Regions from separate parts of the Bacillus cereus group sp. MYBK79-1 genome, predicted to be linked through region 2. Evidence: riboswitches for the same ligand, from Rfam matches in the RefSeq annotation. Region 2 holds a riboswitch; each other region holds the start of a gene.

Region 1 (4,385 bases), on a different contig from region 2:
ACTTGATGAACCGACAAAAGGATTAGATCCATGGAAGAAAGAAAGAGTAGGAGAACTATTTAGGAAGTTGCAAAAAGAAGGTACAACAATTGTAATGGCGACGCATGATATTGAGTTTGCAGCGAAATACGTTGATCAATGTATGATGTTATTTGACGGAGCAGTCATTATGAATGACGCACCGAAAGAATTTTTTAGTGGAAACTTCTTTTATACAACATCTATCAATCGATTCATTCGAAAAGAATTGCCATTTGCATTAACGTGGGAGGATGTGTACGAAGCGTGTCCAAACGATATGTTGCATTCATAGTATGTATTTTTGCAGTAATAATAGGCACATTACTCTTTACGACACTTATCATGGACGGTTATTACATGTTAAGTAGTTTGTTTTTATTAGTTGTTATCATGTTACCGTTTTATATCCGCTTTGAAAGAAAGGCGTTTGTTTCACGTGAAATTGTGCTTGTTGCTGTGTTAGCGGCAATTGCAGCAGTTAGCCGCGTACCCTTTTCGATATTGCCAAGTGTACAGCCGACTTCTTTTGTCATTATCGTTTCTGCGATCGTATTTGGGAGTGAAACTGGTTTTATGATCGGGGCAACAGCGGCTATCGTATCTAACATCTTTTTAGGACAAGGTCCGTGGACGCCGTGGCAAATGTTTTCGTGGGGGATGATTGGTTTTATAGCTGGATTATTACGTAATACATTTTTAATGAAAAAGCTATGGGGAAGACTTCTATACGGATTATTTGTTGGATTTTTATTTGGCTGGATTATGAACTTATGGGGGCTTCTCGGGTTTATAGGTGAGGCAACGTGGGAATCAGTCATTTCGTACTATATTGCAAGTTTTTATTTCGATTTGAGCCATGCGATTTCGAATGTTATTTTCTTACTACTATTTAGTACGTCTTGGATTACGATTCTTACAAGATTCAAAAAGAAATATGGCATATTAGATAAGCATAACATGGCATAGAAAAGCATATTCATATAAGGTAGGGTCGCGACTTACATATTCGTTTGCCTCTTTCATGCTTCTTACATATTGTAAGGAGCATTTTTTATTGTCAAAAAATAGTCCAATATATATCCGTTACTATATAAAATTATTTGTATAATAATAGGTGAGAACTATTTTCAAAAGGGAGGTGTATAGTTAATGAAGTTAGTTATTCCGAAGCAACACGGTGCATGGGCCATGCTCGTTATACCATTTCTATTAAGTGTCATTCTTGGGAAACCTACTATGTATCATATTCCATTGTTTTTAGCATGGTTCTTTATCTATTTAGCTACGTATCCGTTTCTTACGTACATAAAGCAAAGACGAAAAAAAGAGTATTTACATGCAGCAATTGTATATTTTAGCATCGCTTTTGTATTTGGGATGATTTCTCTATTATATGAATGGCGTATTCTTTTATTCGTAGCAGTAATGATTCCATTATTTATTGTAAATATGCATTACGCTCGTCAAAAAAATGAAAGAGCATTACTAAATGATATTAGTGCGATTATTGTTTTCTGTATTGGTGGTTTAGTTAGTTATTATTTTTCAATGAAACTCATAGATAAAACAGCACTATTTATTGCGCTTATATCATTTTTATATTTTTTAGGAAGTACGTTTTATGTGAAAACGATGATTCGTGAGAAAAATAATCCGAAATATCGTTTTATATCTTGGGGTTATCATATTCTGTTAACGATAATCGTGTTTGCTATCAATCCATGGTGCTCTCTTATCTTTATACCGAGTGTCATTCGAGCAATTATGCTGTATGGCAAAAAGATTTCTATTATAAAAGTAGGGGTTTTAGAAATTGCTAATTCTGTATATTTTTTAATTATAACGGTAATAATTATGAAGTATGCCATTTGAAAAAACTTCCCACCTTATGATGGGAAGTTTTTTCAATCTTGTTCTAAAATATGAACGGTGTAATCACAGCGTTGAATAGCTTGTTCGATCGCATAAAGTGATTGTTCAATACGTGCGCGATTAAAATCTTTTTCAACAGTTTGTAGTGCTTCTTCTAAACAATGTTTTGCTTCTTGTAATGATTGAAAAGAATCTTGTACATATCCGCGAGCATTTTGATGCATTTCATACTCCTCCTTAAATATTCATATATGTATAGTATGAACGGTAAAGAAGAAAATATTATTTGTTATATTTGTTTGACAATTAAAATGAAATTACGTATAGTAAGAATTAAGTGAATATTTTCTTATCCAGAGAGGTGGAGGGACTGGCCCGATGAAACCCAGCAACCGCGATGCAGGTGCTAATTCCAGCAGAACATATTTGTTCTGGGAGATAAGACGAAGATATATACGTAACTTCTTCTTATCGGAGAGGTTTTTTTGTTGCAAAAAAACCGATTACGAAAATTTATATTAAGAAGAAAGGGGTTGCGCATTACTGTGACACTCGAAAAATACGTAAAACTGCGTAGTACAGTTTATGAATATATGATAGAGCAAGATAAGCCAATATCATTGTTAGATATTCAAGAACATATCGTTTCGCATCATGAAGGAAAATTCACGAAAAAGATGTTACATCAATTTTATTTATCAAGACTATTAGATGAACTGAAACTGGATGGGAAAATTACATTAGCTGATGAATATCTCTATACTGAAAAAGGGGTATTGTATAAGGCGGGAAAAGGGAGCTAAGCTCTCTTTTTTTTGAAGTATGTAGAGTAAAAGACTGCTTAAGCAGCCTGATACAGGGAATGGTGTTGAGTGTGTAGTGTCAAAGATTGAATGTGCCTGAAAGAGGCACTTCATATCGGCTGCAAATGAAAAGAGACACCTCCGCCGAATAGGTGTCAGTCATTTTGTCATATAGACTTGCTATTTGACAGTTATTAGAATAACATGCAGGGTTTTGGAAGTCAAAAGGGAATTAAAGGAAGAGGTGCTGTTATGTACGCTTACTTATTAAAAGAGTTATATAGGTATATTCCGAAACACATTATTGATAGAGGTTATGAATATTATGAAGAAGGACATGTAGAAGATGTTGAAATACATAATAATAAAGTATTTGCGTTTGTGACTGGTAATGCAGGAAATTATGAAGTAGTGATAGAAATGGAGGATTTTTCGGAAAGTAGCTGCGAATGTCCATATGAAAACTATTGTAAACATATGGCGGCAGTTGTTTATGATATTCAAGGTGCTGGTGAAAGTACGGTGAAAGAGAAACTGAAAGATTTAGACAAGGAAGAGTTACTTACAGTATTAAACCGTTTATTACAAAGTTCGAAAAACGTGCAAATTGTAGAGAAGATGTTAAAGAAGGGGAAACTTTAACTTATAGAGGGAGTTGTTTTGTAGTGAATGTACTAATTGTATACGCTCATCCTAGTCCTTCCAGTTTTAATGCGGCGATTTTAAAACATGTGCAAAAAGGATTACAAGAAACTAATCATTCGGTTAAGGTACTTGATTTATATAAAGAACAATTTGATCCAGTCCTTGTATTTAATGAGGAGAAGAAAAGACGTGATTTAGTAAATGAAGAAGAGACAGATCGGTATAGAATGTTAGTGGAAGAGGCGGATATGCTTCTCTTTATATATCCAGTATGGTGGTGGGGGATGCCTGCAATTTTAAAAGGGTTTATTGATCGTATTTTTGTAGCTGGATTTGCTTATAAATATGAAGGTGCTCTGCCGAAAGGATTATTGAAGAGGAAAAAAGCATGGGTAATTAATACGTTAGACTCACCGTTATGGTACGTCGCACTATTATATCGATCAGCAGATTGGATTATGATGAAAAGAGGCGTGTTACGCTTTTGCGGCATTCGCAATATAAAACGATCTGTTTTTCAATCTGTGAAAACGAGTAAACGAGAGAAGCGGGAAAAGTGGTTATTACAAATAGAAGAAAAGGCTCGTACATTATGAATGAAATGGAACGTATTATAAAGTGTTGTCAGTATGATAACGAACTTTTTCGTACATATATTACATGCTTACTTCAATTGAAGAAATGTAGTGAAACGTTTCAACAAATTCAAATTCAATTAAGAAATGATTATTTAATAAGAGGAATTTGTGAAAGAGAAGTTGATGAGGTAGTAAGAGGAAGTAAAGAATACGAAACATATTTTCTTCCTAAAGCGTTACAGTGGAATTTCTTGAGGGAAAATCCACATTTAATTGAAAAAGTATGTGAAGATTTTTTTGCATTTGAGGCATTACATCTTACGGACATAGAATGGAAGATGATTGTAAATTGCATGGGAAATAAAGTGAAACTTTAATCAGTGGGGGGTGTTTTCTCCCACTGATTATTAGTTGAACCAATCGGGCATTTACGGGCAGTTGATCTCCCGCCTAACTGCTTTGCTTC
Region 2 (4,385 bases):
CTTCTACCGTTCATGCTGAAGAAAAACATACGAATGTTATACGAGTAAATATAACAAATTAGATTGAATATAAAAATACGCCTGAACAAAAATTAACTCCCACACTTGAAACAAATTCTGCTGAAATCCAGCTCTATCATAATAATGGTAATCCCATTAAAACAAACATCTTAGAATCCTCTCCTAAAACAAATTTATATTTATTTGCGGTCTCTAATTATTATATAAATAAAATTAGCTATAGAGACTATTACTTCTCAGAAACGAAAACAGAAAGTATAGAAGCAGTTCAAAAAGAAACTATACGCACTTTAGAAAAAATTGCACACTCCACTTCATATACTACTGAGTCCTTTCAAGCAAGTAGAACTTATAATTACTCTTTTTATTCTGGGGCTAAATTAACAACAACTATTACATTTAGTCAGAACAGTTCTGACGCAGATATTAACGGAAAAGTAGGATCTGTGTGGGACATTACAGCATCTCATACTATTAAAAACACAGTTATAAATCCACCTTTTATAAGCTGGAATACACAATTATCTGTACCTTATTCATCTCAAAAGTTAATAAATTATGAACCAGATTCCACTATGCTTCCACTATTCTTTTTTCGAAATTTAACTGGATTCAGTATAAACAGCAACTCATTATTAAGTGAAAACTATGGCAGTTGGACGCTGGAGAAAAACCTATTTAACCCTGTACCCAAAACAGCTCAAATGAATACAAAAATTAGAACTTCAAATACTGCAGGAAATTTAGGTTTACAATTAAGCCACACTTACGTACGTGCTGGTGGTACTACTCACTCTACAGGAATAGTTTCCACATATATACCAGATAGATGATGCTATGCAAAAATTTCTTGATAAGGAGATTTATTCACTATGGAACTTTATAAAAAATTAACAACAACATTCATCCTCTTATTCGTCGCTTCCATTACTGTTGGCTTTTCTCTAAAAGGCGCAATTCCATACGCTACATTAGTAAGCATTATATTCGCAACCCTATTTTTACTAAGCAGTGCCTTTTGCGCGGGTAAAGCACGTCAAATGAAAGGTTGATTACATATGTTCAAGAAGAAACCAGTCCTTTGTAAATCATGTGAAAAGGAAATACAAACATATGAAAAAGCATGGATTCATATGCCATTTCCGGCAAGTGGTATGACAAATGTGAGAAAGTACATTGAGCTAGATGGAGAAGTTTATTGTGGTTCTTGCATCCAAGTGGTAAATAAAACAAAATAAAAAAAGCTTTGCGCTCACGGCGCAAAGCTTTTTTTCATATATTATAGACCAGCTTGCTCTTTTAAAGCTGCAGCTTTGTCTGTACGTTCCCATGTTAGATCTACATCAGTACGTCCGAAGTGGCCGTAAGCTGCTGTTTGTTTGTAAATTGGGCGACGTAAGTCTAGCATTTTAATAATACCGGCTGGGCGAAGATCGAAGTTGTTACGAACTAGTCCTACTAGTACGTCTTCAGATACTTTACCAGTGCCGAACGTATCAACTGAAATTGATACTGGTTGTGCTACACCAATTGCGTATGCAAGTTGTACTTCTGCTTTGTCAGCAAGACCAGCTGCTACGATGTTTTTCGCAACATAACGAGCTGCATATGCTGCAGAACGGTCAACTTTTGTTGCATCTTTACCAGAGAATGCACCGCCACCGTGGCGAGCGTATCCACCGTAAGTATCAACGATGATTTTACGTCCTGTTAAACCAGCATCACCTTGTGGTCCACCAATTACGAAGCGACCAGTTGGGTTAATGAAGAATTTCGTTTCTCCATCCATTAATTCTGCTGGAACTACAGCTTTAATTACATGCTCTTTTAAATCGCGATCGATTTCTTCCCATGTAACATCTGGATGATGCTGTGTAGAAATTACGATTGTATCTACACGTACAGGTTTACCATTTTCATCATACTCAACTGTAACTTGCGTTTTTCCATCCGGACGTAAGTATGATAATGTCTCATCTTTACGTACTTCAGTTAAACGGCGAGCTAATTTGTGAGCAAGCGAGATTGGAAGTGGCATTAACTCTTGTGTTTCATTACATGCGAAACCAAACATTAAACCTTGGTCTCCTGCACCAATTGCCTCAATCTCAGCGTCAGTCATTAGACCTTCGCGTGCTTCTAGCGCTTGGTCAACACCCATAGCGATGTCAGCAGACTGCTCATCGATAGATGTTAAAACTGCACAAGTTTCTGCATCGAATCCGTATTTTGCGCGTGTGTAACCAATGCCTTGAATTGTTTCACGAACGATTTTTGGAATATCTACGTAAGTAGAAGTCGTAATTTCCCCCGCTACCAATACTAAACCAGTTGTTACAGTTGTTTCACAAGCTACACGTGCATTTGCGTCCTTTGATAAGATCGCATCTAAAATTGAATCAGAAATTTGGTCACAAATTTTATCTGGATGTCCTTCAGTTACAGACTCAGATGTGAACAGATGACGTTTCTTTGTCATGTGGTAAACCTCCCTACAGTAATTGTATATATTGTACGGAACTCATCCTTAATTTGCCACAAACTGCGACATACATTTATTCTCCCACACAAGCATACAGAAAAACCTTTCCTACTTTACATAGAGGAAAGGTTTAATTTGCTACTTGCATACTGCTTTTTGCCCTTTGCTCTTATCGTTCGAGACCGTTAGCCTCGCACAGGTTTTAGCACCTATTCACCTGTATTTACCACTACAAATGAGGTTGCTGGGCTTCATCGGGCCTGTCCCTCCGCCAGCTCGGGATAAGAGAGTATCCGTCCCAACCTATACTAAAGAAATGATATTCATTTGTCAATTAATATTCACATTTTCCTGAAAGTTTTTCTCAATACGCCTGAAATGAAATATTAATAAGGAAATAATGCATTCACACAAACAAAAAGAAATAAATAGTATACATTATTTATATAATTGTGTTATACTCTTGTTGGGGATTACGAGAAATATTTCATTAAATGAAAAGGATGGTATATAAATATGAGTACTGTGAATGTCCAAATTGGTTTACACGAATTATTGAACGGAAGCAATGCACAGATTCAACTAAGTGTTCCGCAATTAGTGGAAAAAGTATTAATGCGAAATGAAGGGAAATTAACTTCTACTGGTGCCGTTTCTGCTTCAACTGGAAAATATACAGGACGTTCTCCTAAAGATAAATTTATTGTGAAAGAAGCATCGGTTGCTGACAAAATTGCTTGGGGAGCAGTGAATCAACCGATTTCTGAAGAACATTTTAATAAATTATATACTAAAGTTTTAGAATACTTAAAAGAAAAAGAAGAGTTATTCGTCTTCAATGGATTTGCAGGCGCTGACCGCAATTACCGCCTACCAATTCAAGTTATTAATGAATATGCATGGCACAATTTATTTGTACATCAATTATTCATTCGTCCAACTGAAGAAGAATTAACAACTCATGAATCAGAGTTCACAATTGTTTCTGCACCGAATTTCAAAGCTGATCCAGCTGTTGACGGTACAAACTCTGAAGCATTCATTATGGTTTCATTCGAAAAACGTATCGTACTAATTGGTGGTACAGAATACGCTGGAGAAATGAAAAAATCAATCTTCTCTATTATGAACTTCTTATTACCTGAACAAGATATTCTTTCTATGCATTGCTCTGCAAACGTAGGTGAAGAAGGCGACGTAGCACTATTCTTCGGTTTATCTGGAACAGGTAAAACAACATTATCTGCTGATCCAAACCGTAAATTAATCGGTGATGATGAGCATGGTTGGTCTGATAACGGTGTATTCAATATTGAAGGCGGTTGCTATGCAAAATGTGTAAACCTTTCTCACGAGAAAGAACCACAAATTTTCGATGCAATCAAATTTGGATCTGTTTTAGAAAACGTTATCATTAATAACCAAACGCGTATCGCAGACTATAACGATACTACTTTAACAGAAAATACTCGTGCTGCATACCCTATGCATGCGATTGACAATATCGTACTGCCAAGTGTTGCTGGACACCCAAATACAATCATTTTCTTAACTGCTGATGCATCTGGCGTATTGCCTCCAATCAGTAAGTTATCAAAAGAACAAGCTATGTATCATTTCTTAAGTGGTTACACTAGTAAACTAGCAGGAACAGAGCGCGGCGTTACATCTCCGCAAGCAACATTCTCAACTTGCTTTGGTTCACCATTCTTACCACTTGATGCATCTCGCTATGCTGAAATGCTTGGTGAAAAAATCGAGAAACACGATGCGAAAGTATTCTTAGTAAACACTGGCTGGACTGGTGGCGAATACGGCATTGGTAAACGTATGAACTTAGGTTACACTCGTGCAATGATTCAAGCAGCGTTAAGCGGCGAAC
Region 3 (4,385 bases), on a different contig from region 2:
GTGTCTTTCTTACAAAAAAATCTTGTTCTTGAACATCTAGATCAGCATGAATAGCCCAAAGTTCTTTTTCGGGTACTAAATCATCATCACAATGTTGAACGAAAAGAATTGGTTTATTTGATTTTCTGTATGAAGAAATTCTGTTATTTACTTTTGTAAGTAAGTTTTGTAAATCAAATAAATGTTCTTCGCTATAACATACTCCGTTTTGTAGATCGATAACGATTAAAACATCTGCACAAGTATCCATTATTTTTGCCCCTTTTTTACTTCTTAATATATCAATTAATTCATTACTTGGAAATAGATGGTGCTCTTTCGTTTTTTTATGAACTATACGAAAAGTAAAATATACGCAACAGCATAAAAAGAAGATATGATAAATTAATTTCATATCTTCTTTTCTCTTTATGCATTTACAGGTTCTTCTATATAAGAAAGGGCATTTTCAAAATCGGATATTAAATCGTCAACATTTTCAAGGCCGACGGATAACCGAAGTAATGAATTAGAAATCCCTCTTTCATCGCGAGCTTCTTGCGATAGTGCTGCATGTGACATTTTAGCTGGGTAGGAAAGAATCGATTCGACAGCCCCTAAACTAACTGCAAAGACGGGTAATTTTACTTTTGATAAAAATTGGCGGAGTGCGTCTTCTGATTGTAAAGTGAAAGATAGGACAGCTCCGGCTGATGTAGCTTGAGATTGTTGAATATCAAATCCAAGGTGTGTTTGTAAGCCAGGATAATAGACATTTTTAACTTTAGCGTGCTCTTGTAAATAATGTGCAATTTTATTGGCGTTAGCAGCTGAATGCTCAAGACGTACATGTAATGTTTTTAGCCCGCGAAGTACGAGAGAACAATCTTGAGGACCTAAAATAGCACCGAATGCATTTTGTAAAAATCCAAGTTTTTGAGCGAGTTCGGCATCTTTTACAACTGCTAATCCGGCAGTAACATCACTATGACCAGCAATGAATTTTGTGGCACTATGAAGAACGACATCGGCGCCAAGATCAAGTGGCTTCTGGAATAGTGGTGTCAAAAATGTATTATCAACAAAAGTAAGGGCGTCAATAGATTTTGCAAGTTGAGAAACAGCACGAATATCTGTCACTTTTAAAAGTGGATTAGAGGGTGTTTCCACATAAAAGAGTTTTGTATTTGGCTTAATGTTTTGCTTTATTTCTTCTAAATTGGTCATATCAACAAATGTATGTGAAACACCGTAACGGGAGAGAACTTCAGTTATAATTCGATAAGTGCCTCCATATACGTCTTCTGAAATGAGTATGTGATCACCTTGTGAAAGAAGGAGGAATGCAGTAGAAATCGCTGCAATTCCTGATGCGAAGGCAAATCCTTTTGTTCCGCCTTCTAATAAAGCAATGATATCTTCAAGAGCTTCACGAGTTGGATTACCAGAGCGGCTATAGTCATATTTTCCGAACGTATCTACATCAAACTGGTGGAATGTTGATGTATTATAGATGGGAACGTTAACAGCTCCTGTTTGCGAGTCATGTTTATATTGGTTGTGCAGTAAGAGTGTATCAATAGAATAACTCATATTCTTACACCTTCTTTTACAAGTTTAATGGCTTGCTTTAAGTCTTGAATTAAATCGTTACTATTTTCAATGCCAACGGAAAATCGAAGAAGACGATTGCATACACCGTTTGCCGTTCTGATTTCTTCAGGAATATCAGCGTGCGTTTGCGTTGCTGGATAGGTCATTAAACTTTCAACACCACCAAGACTTTCAGCGAATGTAATTAAGGATAAAGATTGTAAGAATGGATTAATCCACGTTTCATCTTTCAGACGAAATGAGATCATGCCGCCTCTTCCAGGATAAAATACATCTGTCACCCCGTCTTCATCATTTAAATAAGCGACAACTGCTTTTGCATTTTCTTCATGTTGTCTCATACGAAGCGCTAACGTTTTCATACCACGAATTAATAGCCATGAGTCAAATGGGCTTAAGACTGCACCAGAGGCATTATGGTAATGAGCGATTTCCTCACAAAGTTCCTTTCCTTTTGCAACGACAAGACCGCTTAGTACATCGTTATGTCCCCCTAAATATTTCGTTGCGCTATGAAGTACAATGTCGGCACCTTCTGTTAATGGCTGCTGTATATAAGGCGTATAGAATGTGTTGTCTACAATAAGAAGTAGTCCGTGTCTTTTCGCTACAGTTGCGACAGCGGCAATATCAGTAACTTGCATTAATGGATTAGTTGGGGTTTCTATGAAAATAGCTTTCGTTTCAGTTGTGATAGCTTTCTCAATTTGTTTAATAGATTGTGTATTTACGTATCTACATCGAACATTCCACTTTTTTTCTTGCTCAGAAAATAATCGATAAGTGCCTCCGTATAAATCTTCAGATACAATAAGTTCGTCTCCGGAACGGAATAGGGAAAGGACGAGGAAAACAGCTGCCATCCCTGAACTACAGGCATAACCTTGTTCACCGTATTCTAAATCTGCGATTGCCTGTTCTAACAGGCCGCGAGTTGGATTTCCAGTTCGTGAATAGTCAAATCCAGTAGACTTACCAATTCCTTCGTGACGATAAGCAGTTGAAAAATAAACAGGCGGATTAACAGTTCCTGTTGTAGTTTCGCTCCGGTTTCCGATTTGTGCTAGTTTTGTTTCAATAGTTGACATATAAAAATTCCTCCTTTTTAAATTAACAATTAAGTGAATGTAAAGTGAAACTTTAATCAGTGAGGGATTCATCCCCACTGATTATCAGCCCTCACCAATCGGGCTTTTACGGGCAGATGATTCCCACCTAACTTCTTTGTTCTAGCTGAATTTTGAGTTGGGAATCTTACTGCCCTCAAATAGCGGGGTAAAATAAAAAAAGCCTTCTAAGAAGAAGGCTTTCGATTTGAATAGAGTCTTCTTCTCATCTGTCAAATCTTTCACAATTTGCTGGAATTAGCACCTTATTAACAAATGTTAATGGTTGCTGAGGCGTCATAGGGCCAGTCCCTCTACCTCTCTAGATAAGAATGTTCGTATGAAATTTTATTATGTTTTTAACTTTACAACAAAAGATAATTGAATTGCAACTTTATTTTAAATAATTTTTATTTTTCCGCAAGTGTCATTGACTTTTGCATTTGTGCGTGCTAAATTTATTAAAAAATTAACAAACATTGTTAAAAGGGGAACGCATTTCCTTTTAGCTACATAAATAAAATAATAAAGACAAACTCTTATTGAGAGCGGTGGAGGGAAAGGCCCTGTGAAACCCGGCAACCTTCAAACGAAATGTTTGAAACGGTGCTAATACCTGCAAAACGATTGTTTTGCATAATAAGAGGAGGAACGATTATGTCCCCCTCTTCAAAGTGAAGAGGGGGTTTTTATATTGATAGAAATGAGGGAGAATTGTGAAATTACTAGATTTATTATCAAAAGGAATTGTAATAGGTGATGGTGCGGTTGGGACGTTATTACATTCACATGGTTTGCAAAGTAGTTTTGAAGAATTGAACATATCTGATCCAGATTTAATTATATCGATTCATAAGCAATATGTAGCTGCTGGGGCAGATGTGATTCAAACAAATACGTACGGAGCAAATGAAGCAAAATTACGTATGTATGGTTTAGAAAATCAAGTTACTGAAATTAATAGAGCGGCGGTAAAATTGGCGAAAGCATCTGTTACAGATAGAAATGCAATTTTAGGAACAATTGGCGGTATGAAACATATCGGAGCTGTTACAACGACTGATATAGAAAGAGAATTTATGCTACTTGAGCAGGCAAGTGCATTACTAGAAGAACAGGTTGATGGACTGTTATTAGAGACTTTCTATGATGAGTTTGAATTACTTCATGCTGTTCAGGTGTTACGAAAACAAACGAATATTCCAATTGTAGCTCAATTAGCGTTACATGAGGCAGGTACGACTCAAAATGGAAATGATGTAAATGAAATATTAAAACAGCTTTTAGATTATGGTGCAAATGTCGTTGGATTGAACTGCCAACTAGGACCACTTCATATGACGGAAGCTTTTAAAATGATATCGATTCCGCAAAATGGCTACTTGTCAGCATATCCAAATGCAGGTCTCCCTAATTATGTGGAGGGACGTTACGTATATGAGGGAAGTCCAGCTTATTTCGAAGCGATGACGCCGAAGTTTATTGAGCAAGGTATTCGGTTATTAGGTGGTTGTTGTGGCACGACTCCAGAACATATTGAAAGTATGAAACGTGCAATTGCAAATATTACGCCTGTAATAGAAAAGGATACGGTTCAAAGACCGAAAGTAGTTCATACACACGAGAAACGTTCGAAAGCTCATGTCACATTAGCAGAGAAAGCAAAAAAACAAACGACAGTAGTAG
Region 4 (4,385 bases), on a different contig from region 2:
ATTGATTCAAAACCTCAATTTTTAATCCAATATCTAATTCAGTACCTGCCTTTTTCTTTATTAACAACTGTTCAATTTCATCTAATACGCTACGTTCTAACGATAATTCTGTAATCAATCGATTGAATTCTACAGGAGGCAAAGTTGTTTTTTCCTTTAGCCACTTACAAGCTAAAATAGGACGTAATACGTAGAAGTACTTTTTCAGCTTTACATTCTCACCTTGCAAAAATTCCCGATAATTTTTTGATGCCATATGTAAATAATGATATATCGTTGCTTTTGGATCAAAATCCTTTTCACTCATTTGTTGAAGTTGCTCTGGAAAATGAGAGTTTTTCGAATAAAAAATTGGTGATCGAATCCATTCAAGTAAAGCTGGGTTTGACTTTGCGAATAGTTGTAATGCCTTTTTAATATCCCATCCGCTTATATCTAAATCATCACTAATCGGATATTCAATTACATCTCGTTTATCATGAATTGATAAATACCATTCGACCGGGTGCATATAAACGAATCTAACATCATAATCACTATCTTTCGATGGAAATCCCCAAGCCCGACTCCCTGATTCCACTGCAAATAAAATTTTCACTTCATTCTCTTTTTCAATTCTTTCTAGCTCTACTCTAATTTTCTCTCTCATTTCATACCCTCTCCATTTTTTGATTATTTCCTTGGAAATTCGACAAATATACTACTAATTTTACTACATACTAAAATAACTGTCAGAAAACTTCTGACAGTTTGAAACGCCCTATTTTTTCTTTTCAATTACAGTAGTAGCAATTCGTTCAAACTCTTTTTGAATCTCCTCTTTATATGCGTCTACTTTTGAAAAATCCATAGCAGCAATATAAATTCGTTCTAATTTATCACGAACTGATTTTGCTTTCGCTAAGAAAGACATCGCCTCATTCATTTTTGCTTTATATTGAATGGAGACGTCGCGAATCTCCGCCTCGTACTTCTCATCTGTCCCTGGTGTCACGATCAGGGCATACATATCTATAATCTCATCACCTTCGCGGCTCGGAAAATATTCATGTGGCGCAGTGCTATCAAAAATTGCAAACCCTAATTCTCTTACGATAACCATATCAAGACTATTTGGATCAAATCCACAATGATATACTTCAACTTCAAATCCTTTTTCTTCTGCTGCCTTAGCTAATTTTTTGAGCATTGTTGATTTCCCAGAGCCTGGGCGTCCTTTTATAAAATAACGATGTGGTAATCCTTCTGTTAAATTCGGAACAAAATCAACTGCTCCTTTCGGTGTAGCTGCTCCTAAAAACCGATGTTTCACAAGCGATTGTTTCCCGCCTTTATCTGTAAATAACTTCTGAATTAGCTGATTGGTTAGTTCATTCGCTTTATTAAAATCAATATTACTAATATATATTTTCTCCCACTCATCATGTATAATCAGCGCCTCATGGAAACGAGCGTAAGCCGCTTGAAAAGCTTTGCTTGCTTCTGAAACAAATCGTTCAATTTCCACCTTCTGCTTTCTTAATTTATCTGAGTCCCAGGCAACTCCTAAATTGATATACTCCTCGACAACTCCTGGCATTTTCGGCTCAATAACATGCGGTGATGTTCCATCAACAATTCCTACTTTTAACTTCGGGATAATGACACCATCAACCGATTTATTATCAGAAGAACAGTGTAAAAATTCAATATCATATCCTTTTTCAACCCACTCACGACCTATTGACTTGATTAAAGAAGATTTCCCGGTTCCAGGGCCCCCTTTTAAAATAAATAATCTGTTGAGTCCTTTTAAGTTCTCTTCGTATAAATTATGAAACCCTCTAGCTGTATTTCCACCAGCATAATAATTCAGTACATTCCCTGTCACTGCACTCACTCCTTCGCAGCATTCTATTTACATAAGCTACAATATGCGAGTAGCTTTATTTGGGTGAATACCTATTTGTTATTGCACAAAAAAAGGAAATGAATTACAATTTAATTGTAATGAATATTCAGAATCCAAAACTTAATATATCTTTATCAAGAGAGGCAGAGGGACCGGCCCTTTGAAGCCCAGCAACCTCAGTTTATATAAACTGAATAGGTGCTAATTCCTGCAAAATGCACTGCATTTTGAAAGATAAAACGTAACTATTGTGTGCAAAACTCATCTGTCTTGATTATGAAAGGTGAGTTTTTTATATTTCAAAACATATATTGGAGGTATTTAAAGTGAAAGTAATTGACCTATCACAAACATTTGAAAACAATATGTCTCAATTTCCTGGCACACCAAAAATCAATTTAGAAGCCATTACAAGTGTTAAAGAAACAGGTTATCAAGTTACAGATTTTCATTCTGTCGTTCATGTTGGTACGCATTGCGATGCTCCTGCCCATTTCATTTCAGGCGCAACGACTATTGATCAATTACCCCTAGATCAATTTGTAGGTGAAGCTGTTCTTATCGATGTAACTCATATTCAAGAACGAAAGTTACCTAAAGAAGTATTGCACAATGCTGACATAAAAGAAGGTGATATTGTCATTTTCCATTCCAATCTATCTACTAAATGGAATACAGAGGCGTATGAGAAAGAAGCATTTTATCTTTCTGAAGAATTAGCTGAAGAACTAGTTCACTTAAAAGTAAAATCAGTCGGTTTAGATTTCATCTCTCCTGATGAGGTAACGACAGTAACATCACCGATTCATCACATACTACTTGGGAATAATATTTATTTAATCGAAAATTTAACAAACTTAGATGCCATACACACGAAGCGTTTCTTTTTTTCAGCGGCACCTTTAAAAATTAAAGATAGCGACGGTGCTTTCGCAAGAGCATTCGCTGTAATTTTTTAAACAAGCTATACAAAAAAGCAAAGATCATCATTGACCTTTGCTTCTATTTTTTTTATTTAAATTAAGAAAGAATTGCTCAACACGAGGACGTAACCAAGCTAAATAATCTTTCTCTTTCTTCTTTGTACAAGCTATTTCTTCCCCATCTACCATTTCGACAAGCTCTAGCTCTAACAGTTGCCTCGTAAATGCTAACATATTTATTTCTTCGTCAGGATACTCTTCTTTTAATTTCTCCTCAATTTCCCCCAATAAAAAACCGTCACGCATCATTGCCAATGCATCAATCCAAAGTGGCGGCATTTCATATTTTTCTCCTGTAATTGTATCTTTTACAATATAATTCTTTTGCTCTTTTCTAAATTGAATCGTGTGTAAACATACAGTCGAATTTAATGTTAATTCCATCAATACCACCTCTTTTATAATATCTGCATAGAAAAAAGGATGCGTGTGCACCCCTTCTTTTTCTAACACTACCGAACCGTTACATGAATAACAAATCTCATGTCGATATTTTCCTCCATTATAAACGAAGTATTTTATAAAAAAAACCCTTCTTGAAACATTTTATAAAATGTTTATATTTACACAACAAGAACACTTTTCTGAAAAATATTTTCTTCTAGCCCATTATACTGTCGGTAAAAAATCTCTACTTTCGTTCCTATTTCCATCTACTTGCAAATGAAATCGTACTCTATATTTTACTGCATAACTTTCCATTAGTTGTACAACATATAAAAGGATTTCCCATCGTTTAATCTTCGTCTTTAACATCCATATCTTCTGGAATTGGTTCGTTTAATATTTCTTCCACTAATTGCTTATATTTCTCCATTTGTTCTAAATGTGTATTGAATTGTTCTTTATTTAATAAATATTGCTCTCCATCAAATATTGCGCGAACTTTCTTTTGCTGAATTAGTTCTTCAATATACGACTTTGGTAAATTCAAATAATCCGCAGCTTCTTCTACTGTTATATACAACGCGTTCATTCCTTTATTATTTTTTCCTATATACTGTATCTTACTTTATTTTTGTAAACAAATAAAAAAGATTTTGTAAATGCAGCTTAAAAAGCAGGTAGATGCATTCCATATATTGTATACTAATATATAGTAAGAATTTTTTAAATATAGAATGGTATTACCCATTTACACAAAGGAGAGTTAACATATGGCTACTCGTCACATCATTACAATGTTAGAAAAAACATTACAGGTTGAAACAGAAAACACAATTTCTCATTTAACTACATCTTTATCTGATCGCATTCTTTCTCAAAGCGTAGCAATACATGAAAACAATTGTTACCATACAATTGGGGAATGGTACAGAAATCACTTTTTATTCCAACAAGATGATTTCCTTTGGGCTAAATACGCTTTCTATGACGCATATTGTGAAGCTATAAAGGAACAAGGACATCTTACAAAACGCGTCCGTCAAATATTAGAATCATTAGCTCGAATGCATGGAAAACAGTACATTGCTTCTATATTAAATATGCCATTTCCTAACGAACGAGCT

The links. Region 2 has a riboswitch for S-adenosylmethionine ahead of metK (methionine adenosyltransferase). Riboswitches for the same ligand answer to the same signal wherever they lie in the genome.
Region 1: another riboswitch for S-adenosylmethionine. It lies ahead of ACTFOB_RS21840 (hypothetical protein); the one in region 2 lies ahead of metK (methionine adenosyltransferase).
Region 3: another riboswitch for S-adenosylmethionine. It lies ahead of metI (cystathionine gamma-synthase/O-acetylhomoserine thiolyase); the one in region 2 lies ahead of metK (methionine adenosyltransferase).
Region 4: another riboswitch for S-adenosylmethionine. It lies ahead of ACTFOB_RS18485 (cyclase family protein); the one in region 2 lies ahead of metK (methionine adenosyltransferase).

What each region holds. Positions count from the first base shown of each region.
Region 1 is NZ_JBQAEO010000017.1:57,428-61,812, forward strand. Features, by position in the region: gene ACTFOB_RS21820 (ABC transporter ATP-binding protein) at 1-313, shown strand, start outside; gene ACTFOB_RS21825 (ECF transporter S component) at 286-987, shown strand; gene ACTFOB_RS21830 (YwiC-like family protein) at 1,171-1,893, shown strand; gene ACTFOB_RS21835 (hypothetical protein) at 1,926-2,117, opposite strand; SAM riboswitch class I at 2,240-2,338, shown strand; gene ACTFOB_RS21840 (hypothetical protein) at 2,379-2,696, shown strand; gene ACTFOB_RS21845 (SWIM zinc finger family protein) at 2,949-3,338, shown strand; gene ACTFOB_RS21850 (NAD(P)H-dependent oxidoreductase) at 3,362-3,937, shown strand; gene ACTFOB_RS21855 (group-specific protein) at 3,934-4,296, shown strand.
Region 2 is NZ_JBQAEO010000002.1:384,048-388,432, forward strand. Features, by position in the region: gene ACTFOB_RS06710 (hypothetical protein) at 1-62, shown strand, start outside; gene ACTFOB_RS06715 (hypothetical protein) at 468-854, shown strand; gene ACTFOB_RS06720 (hypothetical protein) at 894-1,073, shown strand; gene ACTFOB_RS06725 (hypothetical protein) at 1,080-1,259, shown strand; gene metK (methionine adenosyltransferase) at 1,301-2,500, opposite strand; SAM riboswitch class I at 2,670-2,791, opposite strand; gene pckA (phosphoenolpyruvate carboxykinase (ATP)) at 3,020-4,385, shown strand, end outside.
Region 3 is NZ_JBQAEO010000010.1:94,391-98,775, forward strand. Features, by position in the region: gene ACTFOB_RS16980 (cysteine hydrolase family protein) at 1-250, opposite strand, end outside; gene metC (cystathionine beta-lyase) at 409-1,572, opposite strand; gene metI (cystathionine gamma-synthase/O-acetylhomoserine thiolyase) at 1,569-2,681, opposite strand; SAM riboswitch class I at 2,923-3,032, opposite strand; SAM riboswitch class I at 3,236-3,345, shown strand; gene ACTFOB_RS16995 (bifunctional homocysteine S-methyltransferase/methylenetetrahydrofolate reductase) at 3,416-4,385, shown strand, end outside.
Region 4 is NZ_JBQAEO010000012.1:11,211-15,595, reverse strand. Features, by position in the region: gene ACTFOB_RS18495 (nucleotidyltransferase domain-containing protein) at 1-649, opposite strand, end outside; gene ACTFOB_RS18490 (PRK06851 family protein) at 761-1,870, opposite strand; SAM riboswitch class I at 2,020-2,132, shown strand; gene ACTFOB_RS18485 (cyclase family protein) at 2,218-2,850, shown strand; gene ACTFOB_RS18480 (hypothetical protein) at 2,878-3,258, opposite strand; gene ACTFOB_RS18475 (helix-turn-helix domain-containing protein) at 3,611-3,850, opposite strand; gene ACTFOB_RS18470 (hypothetical protein) at 4,032-4,385, shown strand, end outside.